2 regions of the Streptomyces sp. NPDC058092 genome follow, and region 1 is predicted to be linked to the other one. Evidence: riboswitches for the same ligand, from Rfam matches in the RefSeq annotation. Region 1 holds a riboswitch; the other holds the start of a gene.

Region 1 (7,699 bases):
GGTTCGGCAGGTACGGCGCGAGGTGCGCGCGCACACCGACCGGGCCGACGCCGGGGCCGCCGCCGCCGTGCGGGATGCAGAAGGTCTTGTGCAGGTTCAGGTGCGAGACGTCGCCACCGAACCGGCCCGGCTTGGCGAGGCCGACCAGCGCGTTGAGGTTGGCGCCGTCGACGTACACCTGACCGCCGGCGTCGTGCACCTCGGCGCAGATGTCCGCGACGTGCTCCTCGAACACGCCGTGCGTCGACGGGTACGTGATCATGAGCACGGCGAGCTCGTCACGGTGCGTCTCGATCTTGGCGCGGAGGTCCTCGATGTCGACCTCGCCGTCGTCGGCGGTCTTCACCACGACGACCTTCATGCCGGCCATCACGGCGCTGGCGGCGTTGGTGCCGTGCGCGGAGGACGGGATGAGGCAGACGGTCCGCTGGTCGTCGCCGTTGGCCCGGTGGTACGCCCGTACGGCCAGGAGGCCGGCGAACTCGCCCTGCGAGCCGGCGTTCGGCTGGATCGAGACGGCGTCGTAGCCGGTGACCTCGGCGAGGCGCTCCTCCAGCTCACGGATGAGGGTGAGGAAGCCCGGCGCCTGCTCGGCCGGCGCGAACGGGTGCAGCGCGCCGAACTCGGGCCAGGTGATCGGCTCCATCTCGGTGGTCGCATTCAGCTTCATGGTGCAGGAGCCGAGCGGGATCATGCCGCGGTCCAGGGCATAGTCCCGGTCGGCGAGCTTGCGCAGGTAGCGCAGCATCGCCGTCTCGGAACGGTGCTGGTGGAAGACCGGGTGGGTGAGGATCTCGTCGGTGCGCAGCAGGCCCTCGGGCAGCACGTCGGCAGCCGCGGCGTCCAGCGCCTCGACGTCCCCGCCGACGCCGAACGCGGCCCAGACGGCGGCGATCTGCGTACGGGTGGTGGTCTCGTCACAGGCGAGGGAGACGAGGTCCGTGTCGACGAGCCGCAGGTTGACGCCGCGCTCGCGGGCGTCGGCCACGACATCGGCGGCCTTCCCCGGAACGCGCACGGTGAGGGTGTCGAAGTAGGCGCCGGTCACGACGTCGATGCCACTGGCGCGCAGGCCCTCGGCCAGGATCGTCGCGTAGCGGTGGGTACGACGGGCGATCGTCCGCAGCCCGTCCGGGCCGTGGTAGACGGCGTACATCCCGGCCATGACGGCGAGCAGCACCTGAGCCGTGCAGATGTTACTGGTGGCCTTCTCGCGCCGGATGTGCTGCTCGCGGGTCTGCAGCGCCAGCCGGTAGGCCTTGTTGCCGTCCGCGTCGACGGAGACGCCGACGAGGCGGCCGGGCAGGCTGCGGGCGAGCTTCTCGCGTACGGCCATGAAGCCGGCGTGCGGTCCGCCGAAGCCCATCGGCACGCCGAAACGCTGCGTGGTGCCGACCGCGATGTCCGCGCCCAGGTCGCCCGGTGAGGTGAGCAGGGTCAGGGCCAGCAGGTCGGCGGCGACCGTGACGATCGCACCCAGTTCGTGGGCCTGCTCGATCAACGGCTGGACGTTCCGCACCGCTCCGGAGGCGCCCGGGTACTGCACCAGCACACCGAAGACGCCGCGCTCGGCAATCTCTGCCGGGATGCCGTCGGAGAGGTCGGCGACGACGACCTCGACACCGGAGGGCTCCGCGCGGGTCTCGATGACGGCGATCGTCTGCGGCAGGGCGTCGGCGTCGACCAGGAAGACGCCGTTCTTGACCTTGCCGACGCGCCGCGAGAGCGCCATGGCCTCGGCGGCCGCGGTGCCCTCGTCGAGCAGCGAGGCGCCGGAGGTGGGCAGCCCGGTCAGCTCGGCGACCATCGTCTGGAAGTTGAGGAGCGCCTCCAGGCGGCCCTGCGAGATCTCCGGCTGGTACGGCGTGTAGGCCGTGTACCAGGCGGGGTTCTCCATGACGTTGCGGAGGATCACCGGCGGAGTGAAGGTGCCGTAGTAGCCGAGCCCGATCATCGGGGCCAGCACCTGATTGCGGCCGGCCAGGGCGCGCAGCTCGGCGTGGACCTCGGCCTCGGTGCGGGCGGCCGGCAACCGGAGTGCCTCCGCGCTCTTGATGACATCGGGCACCGCGGCCGCGGTCAGCTCGTCCAGCGAGCCGTAACCGACCTGGGCAAGCATCTTCGACTGCGCCTCGTCATCGGGACCGATGTGGCGCTGCTCGAACGGAATACCCTGCTCCAGCTGGGAGAGCGGAGTGCGACGGGGGGTCATGGTGGAGGCCTCCTGGTCTGTCACGACCTGCGAGGGGCACCACGGCGCGGGTGCCCGGACGGCCTCCCCCTCTGTCATCTCAACCTGAGAGCTTCACCGGCGCGCCTTGCGGCGTACCGGCTTTCACCGTCGGTGAGGAAGGGAACCGACGGCGCTCGGCCGCACGGAACCCGCCCTGCTTTCCAGAGTGACCTCGTCCGCGCGGTACGGGGGCCTGAGAGATTCCGGGGAGGATTTGCTCCTTCGGCGCCTCCGGATTCGCTCCGGAGGACTCTCCCGCACGGGGTCAGCAGCCACGACCAGCCTACCAGCGGGATTCTTGGCGGAATTCTCGAGTGGCCAACCCCCCGGATCTGCACTTTTGTAGTGCTTGTGGAGTAGCCGCGACCAGTGGGAGGGACCGTGCAGACCGACATCGATCCGCGCAGCCTGATCGGCCGCAAGGCGTTCGACCGCAAGGGCACCAAGATCGGAACCGTGGACGAGGTGTACCTCGACGACGCGACCGGTGTACCCGAGTGGGCAGCCGTACGTACCGGACTCTTCAGCCGGGACGCGTTCGTCCCGCTGGAACCCAGCGAGTTCGTGGAGGATTCGCTCCGCGTCCCCTTCGACCGGGCGCTGATCAAGGACGCACCGGACTTCGGCGTCGGTCGCCATCTCTCACCGGAACAGGAGCTCCAGCTCTACCGGCACTACGGTCTGGACTCCCCTCCCGAGGAGACCGGCCCGGACAGGGACTTCGGCAGACTGGCCGGCCAGGACGAGTAGTCCACCGGATTCCGCACCAGCGGCAGCGGATCGGCCGGTTGCAACTGCGCGTCGTCGATCCGGAAGGTGCGCACCCGGCCGGGCGCCGACTCCGGTTCCTCGAACCGCACCGTGACCCGGCCGACACCGCTGCCCTGCACCCAGCCATGGCCGTAGACGTCATGGCGTACGTCGTGTCCGGCGGGCCAGCGTCGCGCGGCGAGCTGTTCGGAGGTCTCGGGGGTCTCCTCCCCCGCACCGCCGGCCGGCTCGGCCCCCACGTCCACCGCATCCTCCTCCGCCGCTTCCCCGGTCGCGGCCCGCTCACCGGCCGCCTGTGCGAAGAGGTCCTCCTGCGTGTAGTCGGCGAGCCCCGTGACGCCCACCCCCAGGAGCCGTACGCCTCCGGTGGTGTCCACCGCCTCCAGAAGCCGCGCGGCGGCCTCCCGGACCACCGTGGGGTCGTCCGTCGGCCCACGGAGCGTCTCGGATCTCGTGAGCGTGGAGAAGTCGTACCGGCGCACCTTCAGCACCACCGTCCGCCCGGACCGCCCCGCACCCCGCAGCCGCTGGACGCATCGGCCGGCCAGCCGCTCCACCTCCGTCCTGACCCGCACCCGGTCGTGCAGGTCCGCGTCGAAGGTGTCCTCGACCGACACCGATTTCGCGTCCCGCTCCGCGACGACGGGCCGGTCGTCGTATCCGAACGCCATCCGGTGGAGCGAGCCGCCGTGTGCCTTTCCCAGCAGCCGTACGAGCTCCGCCTCACCCGCCTCGGCCAGGTCATTGACGGTCGTCATCCCGGCGCGGCGCAGATGATCCGCCGTCGCGGGCCCGACGCCGGGGAGGATCCGTACCGGCATCGGTGCGAGCAGCTCCCGCTCCGTGCCCGGCTCGATGAGCAGCAGCCCGTCCGGTTTGGCCTGCTCCGAAGCGATCTTGGCCAGCATCTTGGAGCCGGCGAGCCCGACCGAGCCGGTCAGCCCGGTGACCGCCTTGATGGCCGTACGCAGCTGCCCGCCGATCTCCAGCGCGGAAGCCGTGTCATCGGCCGCCCCACCGGCTTCCAGGTCCACGAAGGCCTCGTCCAGGCTGAGCGGCTCGACCAGCGGGGTGAGCCGCCCCAGCAGCTCCATCACTTGGTCGCTGACCGTCCGGTACAGCAGGAAGCGGGGCACCAGATAGGCCGCATTGGGGGCCAGCCGCCGGGCCTGCGCCATGGGCATCGCCGAATGGACTCCGAAGCGCCGTGCCTCGTACGACGCGGTGGCGACGACTCCGCGTGGCCCCAGCCCACCTACCACGACCGGTTTTCCTCGCAGGCTGGGCTTCGCCGCCTGCTCGGCAGAGGCGTAGAAGGCATCCATGTCGAGATGCAGGATGGTGGGCGCGGCTCTCACATCAATCGATGCTGCCCCATGGCACTGACAATCGCCGCGCCTGATTCCCCGCCCCCGTCAGCCGGCGCGGTTGCGCCGTCGCGCGAGCTCATCGGTGGGGTTGTTCCCGATCAGTGTCTCGCCGGTGTCCACGCGCTCTCCGTGCAGCTGCGACAGCGCGACGTCGACGTCCTGCCACACCACGCCCACGGCAATGCCGAAGACCCCCTGGCCGCCTTGGAGCAGGTCGACGACCTCGTCGGGCGAGGAGCACTCATAGACCGTCGCCCCGTCGCTCATCAGCGTCATCCGCTCCAGGTCCTGGAACCCGCGGGCCCGCAGATGCTGAACCGTGGTGCGGATGTTCTGCAGGGCGACGCCCGTGTCCAGGAAACGCTTGACGATCTTCAGCAGGACGACGTCCCGGAAGCTGTAGAGCCGCTGTGTGCCCGAGCCGTATGCCGGACGGACACTCGGCTCGACCAGCCCCGTGCGCGCCCAGTAGTCGAGCTGCCGATAGGTGATCCCCGCAGCCGCACACGCTGTCGGCCCCCGATAGCCGATGTCGTTGGCCGATGCCACGCCGCCCCCCGCCACCGCCGCCGGTTGAACCGGTTGCCTGATGGTGTGGTCGGCTGTACTCCCCTGCTGCGGATACGGCCCACCCGCTGCCGTACCGTCGCCGCTGCTTCTCACGCCGACCTCCGTCCTTGACCTGCCATCTCGAAGGTAGGAGGTCACTCGGGGTGCGTCAACGATCGCCACACTCGGCACGCCGAGTGATAATCACCCTGAGGGTGGTTTCCCGTGACTCGTGAGCGGGAAAGGCTTGTCGAATGCGCTGACGGCGACCCCGTAGAACGGTCACTGACTGTTGGTGCCGAAGTCCTCCGGCGAGATCTGATCGAGGAACTCGCGGAACTTCTCCACCTCGTCCTCCTGTTCGTCGGGGATGGCGATGCCTGCATCGTCGAGCACCCCGTCGCTGCCGTAGATGGGCGTTCCGGTGCGCAGCGCGAGCGCTATGGCGTCGGACGGCCGCGCGCTCACCTCGACCCCGCTGGCAAAAACCAGCTCCGCGTAGAAGACCCCTTCTCGCAGGTCCGTGATGCGGACCTCGGTGAGCTCCTGGCCGACGGCCTCGAGCACATCCTTGAAGAGATCATGGGTCAGCGGCCTGGCCGGAGCCATGCCCTGCTGGGCAAAGGCGATCGCGGTCGCCTCACCAGGACCGATCCAAATGGGGAGGTACCGGTCGCCTCCCACTTCACGCAGGAGCACGATCGGTTGGTTCGAGGGCATTTCCACCCGGACACCCACAACGTCGAGCTCGTTCACACAGCAACCCTAGGACGTGCTCGGCAGGTTTGGGTAGTCGGGCACCGACGAGATCAGTGGAACCGGACCTTCAGAGCGGTCTGCACAAGGGCCGCGTGAAGTCGTACGGACAGCTCGGCGAGCTCCCTCGCGGTGGCCTCCGCATGCGCTCTGGTCTGCGGATTCCGGTGCCGCCGCAGGGGCGCGACCACCTGCTCGATGAGCCCCGCCTCGCGGTCGGCGGCTGCCCGGATGGCACGGAGGTGACGCGGTTCCAGACCGAATCGGCCCAGATCCGCCACAAGCTTGGCCACCGTGACCATCTCGGCGTCATAGCCGCCCTCGCCGCTCGGAGCGACCAGGCCGTACGACTCCCACTCATCCAGGTCGCTCTCGGTGACCTCGGTCGCCGCGAGCAGCTCGGCACGGCCGATCCGGGCCGCGGTCGCCCTCCCGGACCCCGCGCCCCAGCCACCGTCTGTCAGATCCCGGGGGCCGTCCCTGGAGGGCAGGGCGGACTGATCGCCGCGGGCGAGGGCATCCAGATGCTCACGGATGACCTTCAGCGGGAGGTAGTGATCCCGCTGCATACGCAGCACCTGCGCGAGCCGCTCCACGTCGGCCGCACGGAACTTGCGGTAGCCGGAGGGGGTCCGTTGCGGCTCGACAAGCCCTTCGGCCTCCAGGAATCGAATCTTGGAGATCGTGACTTCGGGAAACTCGTCCCGCAGTTGCAGGAGCACCGTGCCGATGCTCATCGGGCGGTCATCGGCGGTGGCGGTGCCGTGACCGGCACCGCCCGTCGGTGTTCTCAGCATGGACCTTCCCTGACGGGTCAGATGGCCCGCTGGCTCGCGTAGAAGACCAGCCGGTACTTGCCGATCTGCACTTCGTCACCGTTGGACAGAGCGACGGAGTCGATGCGCTCACGGTTGACGTAGGTGCCGTTGAGGCTGCCCACATCCCCGACCGTGAAGCTTCCGTCGGGGCTCCTGCGGAACTCCACGTGCCGCCTCGACACCGTCACGTCGTCGAGGAAGATGTCGCTCTGCGGGTGGCGGCCGGCCGTGGTCAGCTCGCTGTCCAGCAGGAAGCGACTGCCGGAGTTCGGACCGCGCCGCACCACGAGCAGCGCCGACCCGAGCGGAAGGGCGTCGACAGCGGCCTGCGCCTCGGGCGAGAGGGACGGCGCGAGCATCTGCCCGGTGGCCTCCGCCTCGTACGCCTCGAGACCTGAGATGGAAATGGTCGAGGTCGTCTCCGAGGCACGCTCGGGAATTCCGCCCCTCAGCGGCGCACCGCAGTTGGAGCAGAAACGACTGGCCTCGGCGTTGCGATGCCCGCACCTCGTACAGACCGGCATGGACGAACCCTCCTGCCTCGGGGTAAACCCTCCACCCGTACCTGAGGTTGACGGTTCTCCGAAACCTATGCGGCCGGCACCGGCAGGGTCAACAGACGACGCGCCGGAAGCGCCCGAATTGTCACTGCCCGAACCCGACACCTGATCGCGGAAGAGCGGGCGCTCCGAGCCCTGCTCATCCGGCTGGCCATGGCGCGGTGCGCGATGGCGGGCAGCCTCATCGCGAGCGCTCTTGCCGAACAACTTCCCAAACAACTTCACGGGCGATTCCCCTTGACCGAAATAGACCCGCCCGTGGGGCAGGACGAACCCTGAATGAACACACCTGCCGACCCGGACATCTTCACAACGTCCGTATCCACTCGACAGTTTCCACCACGCACCACCATTACGATGCGGCGACCCCCCGCAGCCGCCTGCCCGTGTCCTTCGCCCCCTCGGTGCCGCGGCCTCACGGGGACGACGACCGAGCGTAGTCAGGCCGCTTTGCCGGTCGCAAGACGTCCACGACGATGTCGTCGGCCTGCTCAACATGCACGGTGGCCTGCTCCTTCTCCAGTGTCTGCACCACACCGCCGGGGATGTTCAGCGCCGGCTCCAGGTCCTGGGGCTTGCCTATCACCTTGAACACGTACGGCGCGGTGATCTTACGGTCGTCAACCTTGACCTTGCCGCCGT
Region 2 (7,699 bases), on a different contig from region 1:
CGGATGAGCGCCGTGCGGTGGTCACCGGCCAGCAGCGGCTGGGTGTGGAAGAACTGGGCTTCCGGCGCTTCGACCGGGATGTCGGTGACGATTGCCCCGCCGTCCGTGGTCCGCAGCACGTGCAGGCGGGCGGGCTGCCAGACCTCGTTGTACTCCTGGGTGATCACTGTGGAGCCGAAGACACCGACGAGGTACTGCCCGTCGGGCAGGGTGACGTCGTTGGTCACGCCGGTCGCCGGAGCACGCAGCTGCACCACACCACTGGTGGCTGCGGAGACCCGCAGAACGTCCGTACCGGCACCGTAATAGCCGTACTCACCGGGAAGCGCGCCGGTGAAGGAGTCGAGCGTCTGCTCGCTGCCGTCGTAGCCTCGCCAGACGTACGGCCCCGTTGAACCGTCCGTGGCGGCCCTGCGGTGCAGATAGCCGGTGTCCCCGGCAGCGTAGAGCGAGTCCTGTACGTACTGGACGACCTCGGCACGGCTCGCGGCAGCGGTTGGTGCAGGGCTCGCGGCACGGGCCCCCGGTGCGAGTGCGGTCACGGATCCGACAGCGAGGGCGAACGCCGCGACGGCGGTGACCGTGCCGCGGCTCAGAGCGATACGACGGGGGGCAGGCAGGTGCCGTTCTGACATGAAACCTCCAAGTGGTGGATGAAGGACGGCAGTCGGGCAGCGCGGAGCAGGCCGGCCCGGGACAGCCGTCCGCCGGAGGTGCGGGAACGTAGCACGGTGAACATTCGTACAGCTACTCGAATCGCAATTCGACTCAAAGTGCGTGAATACGCCTCATTGTGCAGATCGTGGCACGCGGAAGACCGAAGAGCACTGCCGCGCCGAAGGCAACCGAGCCCGAAGGCAACGAGGAGGGACTACGAACGGCGTGACGGCAGCATCTGACCGAGTGCCATGAGGACCAGCCCCGAGATCATCAGGGCATTCGCGCCGAAGAAGTGGATCTCCCAGGGCGGGGGTGGCACGATTCGGAAGTAGAAGAGACCCTGTATTGCGCAGGGCGCGCCCAGGAACAGTGCTCCCAGGCCGTGGAGCGAGGGTCGGGTGACGTGGCGGCCCACCCCGGGCAACGTCCAGCCGGTGCGTATCGACGCCGTGCCCAGGGCGATCAGTAGCAAGCCCCCGAGCATGCCACTTCCCACGACCCATTCCATGCGCGCCCCTCGCTGTTCCCGGCGCAGGCACCCCGCGCTGCGCACGGATCCCGCCTCTGTCAATTATCCAGGCAGAGGCGGGGTATTGACCAGCTTGTTCAGCACTCGATGATGTTCACCGCGAGCCCGCCGCGCGCCGTCTCCTTGTACTTCACGCTCATGTCCGCGCCCGTCTCCTTCATGGTCTTGATGACCTTGTCCAGGGAGACCTTGTGGCTGCCGTCGCCGCGCAGCGCCATCTTCGCCGCCGTGACGGCCTTGACCGCGGCCATGCCGTTGCGTTCGATGCACGGGATCTGGACGAGACCGCCGACCGGGTCGCAGGTCAGGCCGAGGTTGTGTTCCATGCCGATCTCGGCGGCGTTCTCGACCTGCTCGGGGGTGCCGCCGAGGACCTCGGCGAGGGCGCCCGCGGCCATCGAGCAGGCGGAGCCGACCTCGCCCTGGCAGCCGACCTCGGCGCCGGAGATCGAGGCGTTCTCCTTGAAGAGCATGCCGATGGCTCCGGCGGCGAGGAGGAAGCGGACCACGCTGTCCTCCTTCTCCGCCCCGGTGGCGCCGCCGGCCGCGAAGTTCATGTAGTAGTGCAGCACGGCCGGGATGATGCCCGCGGCGCCGTTGGTGGGCGCGGTGACGACCCGGCCGCCCGCCGCGTTCTCCTCGTTGACCGCCATCGCGTAGAGGGTGATCCACTCCATCGCGTGGGCCTGCGGGTCGCCCTCGGCGCGCAGCTGGCGGGCGGTGTTCGCGGCGCGGCGGCGGACCTTGAGGCCGCCGGGCAGGATGCCCTCGCGGGACATGCCGCGCGACACGCACGCCTGCATGACGCGCCAGATGTCGAGCAGCCCGGAGCGGATCTCGTCCTCGGTGCGCCAGGCGCGCTCGTTGTCGAGCATCAGCGAGGAGATCGACAGTCCGGTGTCCTTCGCGAGCCGCAGCAGTTCGTCGCCGGTGCGGAAGGGGTGCTTGAGGACGGTGTCGTCGAGAACGATCCGGTCCTCGCCCACCGCGTCCTCGTCCACGACGAAGCCGCCGCCGACGGAGTAGTACGTCTTCTCCAGCAGCGGGGCGCCCTCGTGGTCGAAGGCGAAGATCGTCATGCCGTTGGCGTGGTACGGGAGGGCCTTGCGGCGGTGCAGGACCAGCTGCTCGTCGGCGTCGAAGTCGATCTCGTGCATGCCGAGCAGATTGATCCGGCCGGTGGTACGGATGCGCTCCACCCGGTCATCGGCGGACTCCACGTCGACCGTACGGGGCGACTCGCCCTCCAGACCGAGCAGGACCGCCTTGGGGGTGCCGTGGCCGTGACCGGTCGCACCGAGGGAGCCGTACAGCTCGGCGCGTATGGAGACGGTGTGGGCGATCAGGCCCTCGTTCTTCAGCCGGCGCGCGAACATACGGGCGGCGCGCATCGGGCCGACCGTATGGGAGCTGGACGGGCCGATGCCGATCGAGAACAGGTCGAAGACCGAGATGGCCACGGGTGACTCCTAAGGGTTGGTAGACGCCGTTGTCTGCCGGGTGGTGCGGTAAGGACCGGTCGGCCCGAAGAGCAGCGGGGCAAGGGATGGGGCACCGCGCTCACTGCCCAGTGTGCGCGGTGCCCCGCCCGAAAGATGACGAAGTGTGTCCTGTATTACTCCAGGGACGACCCTCGTTACGGACTACTTCAGGCCGGGGTACAGCGGGAACTTCTCGGCCAGCGCGATGACACGGGCCTTCAGCTCATCCGCGTCGTAGGACGGCTTGAGTGCCGACGCGATGATCTCCGCGACCTCGGTGAAGTCCTCGGCCTGGAAACCGCGGGTGGCCAGGGCCGGCGTACCGATCCGCAGACCCGAGGTGACCATCGGCGGCCGCGGGTCGTTCGGGATGGCGTTCCGGTTGACCGTGATGCCCAGCTCGTGCAGCCGGTCCTCGGCCTGCTGGCCGTCCAGCTCGGAGTTGCGCAGGTCGACGAGGACCAGGTGGACGTCCGTCCCGCCGGACAGCACGGAGACACCGACCTCGGTGACGTCCGGCTGGACCAGACGCTCGGCGAGGATGCGGGCGCCGTCCAGGGTGCGCTGCTGGCGCTCCTTGAACTCCTCGGTCGCCGCCACCTTGAACGAGACCGCCTTGGCCGCGATCACGTGCTCCAGCGGACCACCCTGCTGGCCCGGGAAGACCGCGGAGTTGATCTTCTTGGCGAGCTCCTGCGTCGACAGGATGACGCCACCGCGCGGACCGCCGAGGGTCTTGTGCGTGGTGGTCGTGACGACATGGGCGTGCGGCACCGGGTTGGGGTGCAGACCCGCGGCCACCAGGCCCGCGAAGTGCGCCATGTCGACCATCAGGTACGCGCCGACCTCGTCCGCGATGCGGCGGAAGGCGGGGAAGTCCAGCTGACGGGGGTACGCGGACCAGCCGGCGACGATCAGCTGCGGCTTGGACTCCTTGGCCAGGCGCTCGACCTCGGCCATGTCCACGACGCCGGTCTCGTCGACGTGGTACGGGACCACGTTGTAGAGCTTGCCGGAGAAGTTGATCTTCATGCCGTGGGTCAGGTGACCGCCGTGGGCCAGGCTTAGGCCCATGATCGTGTCGCCCGGCTTCAGCAGCGCGAACATCGCGGCGGCGTTGGCCTGCGCACCGGAGTGCGGCTGGACGTTCGCGGCCTCGGCGCCGAACAGCGCCTTGATGCGGTCGATGGCGATCTGCTCGACGACGTCGACGTGCTCACAGCCGCCGTAGTAGCGACGGCCCGGGTAGCCCTCGGCGTACTTGTTGGTGAGGACGGAGCCCTGGGCCTCCATGACCGCGACCGGAGCGAAGTTCTCCGAAGCGATCATTTCGAGGGTGGACTGCTGACGGTGGAGCTCGGCGTCGACAGCGGCGGCGACGTCCGGGTCCAGCTCGTGGAGGGAGGAGTTGAGAAGCGACATCAGGTGGTCCCTTGGGTCTCAGTTGCCGGAGAACTCGGTGTACTCGTCGGCGGAGAGCAGGTCCTTCGGCTCCTCGGCGACGCGTACCTTGAACAGCCAGCCGCCCTCGAACGGAGCGGAGTTCACCAGCGACGGGTCGTCCACGACGTCCTGGTTCGCGGCGGTGACCTCACCGGTCACCGGCGAGTACAGGTCGCTCACCGACTTGGTCGACTCCAGCTCGCCGCAGGTCTCGCCCGCGGTCACCGTGTCACCGACCTCGGGGAGCTGGGCGTAGACGACATCGCCGAGCGCGTTGGCGGCGAATTCGGTGATACCGATCGTGGCCACACCGTCCTCGACGGCCGACAGCCACTCGTGCTCCTTGCTGTAACGCAGCTGCTGGGGGTTGCTCATGACCTGAATTCTCCTGTACGCGAGGGAGTGCTGATGAACGGTGGTCTTACGGTGTGAGACGGGACTACGTCACTTCCGAGGTGCGCGGACGTCACTTCTGACGCTTGTAGAACGGCAGCGCCACGACCTCGTACGGCTCGTGGCTGCCCCGGATGTCCACTCCGACGCCCGCGGTTCCGGGCGTGGCGTGCGCGACGTCCACGTACGCCATGGCGATCGGCTTGCCCAGGGTGGGCGACGGGGCGCCCGAGGTGACCTCGCCGATGACCTCGCCCCCGGCGACCACGGAGAAGCCGGCGCGCGGCACGCGGCGGCCCTCGGCGATCAGGCCGACCAGCTTGCGGGGCGGGGCGGTCTCGGCGTGCTCGGCGGCGGCCCGGAGGGCCTTGCGGCCGACGAAGTCGCCCTCCTTCTCGAACTTCACGACGCGGCCGAGACCGGCGTCGAACGGGGTCAGCCCGGTGGTCAGCTCGTGCCCGTACAGCGGCATGCCCGCCTCCAGACGCAGCGTGTCGCGGCAGGAGAGCCCGCACGGGATCAGGCCACGGGAGGCGCCCGCCTCGGTGAGGGCCCTCCACAGCTGCTCGGCGTGCTCGGGGGCGACGAACAGCTCGAAGCCGTCCTCGCCGGTGTAGCCGGTACGGGCGATCAGTGCGGGGACACCGGCGACGGTGCCGGGCAGACCGGCGTAGTACTTCAGGCCGTCCAGGTCGGCGTCGGTGACGGCGGCCAGGATGGCGGGGGACTCGGGCCCCTGGACGGCGAGCAGCGCGTACGCGTCGCGGTCGTCGCGCACCCCGGTGTCGAAACCGTCGGCCCGCGCGCTCAGCGCGTCCAGCACGATCTGGGCGTTGCCGGCGTTGGCGACCACCATGTACTCGGTCTCGCCCAGCCGGTAGACGATCAGGTCGTCCAGGATGCCGCCGTCCTCGGCGCAGATCATCGTGTAGCGGGCGCGGCCCACGGCGACGGTGGCGATGTTGCCGACCAGTGCGAAGTTCAGGAAGGCCGCGGCCTCGGGGCCGGTGACGGTGATCTCGCCCATGTGCGACAGGTCGAAGAGACCGGCCCTGGTGCGGACCGCGTTGTGCTCGTCGCGTTCACTGCCGTACCGCAGGGGCATGTCCCAGCCCGCGAAGTCGGTCATGGTCGCGCCCAGCGAACGGTGCAGGGCATCGAGGGCGGTGAGACGGGGGGCGGTGCTCATGGATGGGGCTCCCAGGGCATGACGACGGAGACGATCCCTCCCCATCTGTCATCGGAACCTGAGAGGTTCGCCGAGAGCCCCCTGAAGGGTTCGGCTTGCACCTTGGGTGGAGCCGCAGAGCGGCCCGCTTTTCAGATCTGCCTCATCCACGCGGTACGGGGCCTGAGAGATTCAAGGGAGGAACTTGCTCCTTCGGCGCCCGGCACATGCAGTGACCGGAACTCTCCCGCGCGGATTCAAGCGGCCTTTATGCAGTTGGCCGGGTCATCATCGCACGCATCGCGCCGGGGTGGGTCCCCGGTCCCTCGCGGGAATCAACGGCGTGGACGGTTGTGCCGCATTACCTTTTCTTTACACTTCAGGGGCATGTGTGGGGTGATCCGGCAGGGGGAGGGGCGATGACGTTGCAGCGGTACGCGACGACCGCGGGGGTCGCGCACGGCGCGATGCCCGCACAACCGGGGGCGGTGCCTGTCACGGAAGCGCGCGGCCCGCACGCGCCCGTCGTGCGGGACCTGCGGGAGCGGGGCGGGCGCAGCCCGCGCAGCCTGCACTTCGCGGCGGGCGACGTGGTGGTGGTGTCCGGGCTGCCCGGCAGCGGCAAATCCACGCTCATCCGGCGGGCGGTGACGACGGCCCACGCCATCGACTCCCAGGACACCCGGGACCGCTGGGCGGGGCTCGTGCCCGGGTTAGTGCCGTACGCCCTCTACCGTCCCCTCGTCCGCGTCGCCCACTACTGGGGACTGTGGCGGGTGCTGCGCTCCGGTGAGTCCGTCGTCGTCCACGACTGCGGAACCCAGGCGTGGGTACGCGGCTGGCTGGCCCGTGCCGCGCGGCGCCGGGGCCGCGTCCTGCACCTCGTCCTGCTCGACGTCACACCGCAGACGGCGAGGGACGGCCAGCGGGAACGCGGTCGCGGCGTCTCCGGATACGCCTTCGCCCGGCACCGCAGGGCGGTGGGGAGGCTGCTGCGGGGCACCGAGACCGGCCTGCTGCCGCCCGGGTGCGCCTCGGCGGTGCTGCTGGACAGGGAGGCGGCCGGGCTGCTGGCCCGGATCGCGTTCGCGGACGTACAGGGCCCGGGAGCCGGACGTTAACCTTCTGCCGGAAAGCTTGGGGAAGAAGGGGAAGCAGTGGACATTCCGGCACAGGGTCAGTCCCATCCGCGGAGCGGATGGCCCGCCAATGAGCTCGAAGAGGTGCTGATGGCCTCGGTGGGCAGCCCGGAGGCGGGCGGACGGCTCGTCGAGGTGCTCGGGCGCAGCCAGGTCTGGGTGCCTCTGCCGGGCGGCGGCGGACCCGACTCCCCCGACCTGGACCTGCCGACGCTGGAGATCGAGGGTGCCGCGTATGTGCCCGTATTCAGCTCCGAACAGCAGTTCCTCAGCTGTGTCGGCACCGCCATGCCCTTCGCTGTCGCGCCCGCCCGCGATTTCGCCCGCGGACTGCCCCCGCAGCTCGGCATCGCGGTGAACCCGGGCGGCGCTGTCGGGATGCCGCTGCCGCCGCCCGCCGTGGCCGAGCTCTGCCGCGCCGGACGCGCCCTGCTGGACGGACCGGCCGGCGGCGGCCGGGTCCGGCTGTACGAGCCGGACTGGAAGGAGGAGCCCGTCGACTTCCTCGCCGCGGCGGCCGGCGAATTCGAGGAGAGCGGTGTCGTGCTCACCGCGCGCCGGACACTGGCCAGCATCGAGGGGGGCGAGCCCGTCCTTTTCATAGGCGTGGAGTTCTCCACCTGGGAGGGCGCCGGGCGCAATGCCCCCATGGACGCCCTCGGCCGTGCGCTCGGCCGCGTCGAGGTGCCCTGGCCGGTCAATCTGGTCCTGCTCGATGTGGCGCAGGACCCGGTCGGGGACTGGATGCGGGAGAAGGTCCGGCCGTTCTACCGGCGCGAGACCCAGTAGCACGCCGACGGCTCCGGAGCCGATTGCAGCGTCGGCCCATGGCGTCAAGTCGGTGTCAGGACCGGCGCATAAGCTGGTTTGATGGCTGGTGCCACGG

Evidence for each region. Region 1 has a riboswitch for glycine ahead of gcvP (aminomethyl-transferring glycine dehydrogenase). Riboswitches for the same ligand answer to the same signal wherever they lie in the genome.
Region 2: another riboswitch for glycine. It lies ahead of gcvT (glycine cleavage system aminomethyltransferase GcvT); the one in region 1 lies ahead of gcvP (aminomethyl-transferring glycine dehydrogenase).

What each region holds. Positions count from the first base shown of each region.
Region 1 is NZ_JBHVSY010000034.1:69,500-77,198, forward strand. It holds gene gcvP (aminomethyl-transferring glycine dehydrogenase) at 1-2,212, opposite strand, end outside; glycine riboswitch at 2,405-2,501, opposite strand; gene ACFVV1_RS36595 (PRC-barrel domain-containing protein) at 2,615-2,983, shown strand; gene ACFVV1_RS36600 (DNA polymerase IV) at 2,908-4,362, opposite strand; gene ACFVV1_RS36605 (MerR family transcriptional regulator) at 4,420-5,037, opposite strand; gene ACFVV1_RS36610 (bifunctional nuclease family protein) at 5,206-5,679, opposite strand; gene ACFVV1_RS36615 (MerR family transcriptional regulator) at 5,733-6,476, opposite strand; gene ACFVV1_RS36620 (FHA domain-containing protein) at 6,494-7,282, opposite strand; gene ACFVV1_RS36625 (DUF881 domain-containing protein) at 7,473-7,699, opposite strand, start outside.
Region 2 is NZ_JBHVSY010000010.1:246,165-253,863, reverse strand. It holds gene ACFVV1_RS19225 (hypothetical protein) at 1-635, opposite strand, end outside; gene ACFVV1_RS19220 (hypothetical protein) at 872-1,168, opposite strand; gene ACFVV1_RS19215 (L-serine ammonia-lyase) at 1,267-2,649, opposite strand; gene glyA (serine hydroxymethyltransferase) at 2,833-4,092, opposite strand; gene gcvH (glycine cleavage system protein GcvH) at 4,111-4,488, opposite strand; gene gcvT (glycine cleavage system aminomethyltransferase GcvT) at 4,580-5,695, opposite strand; glycine riboswitch at 5,837-5,934, opposite strand; gene ACFVV1_RS19195 (AAA family ATPase) at 6,094-6,795, shown strand; gene ACFVV1_RS19190 (enhanced serine sensitivity protein SseB) at 6,832-7,602, shown strand.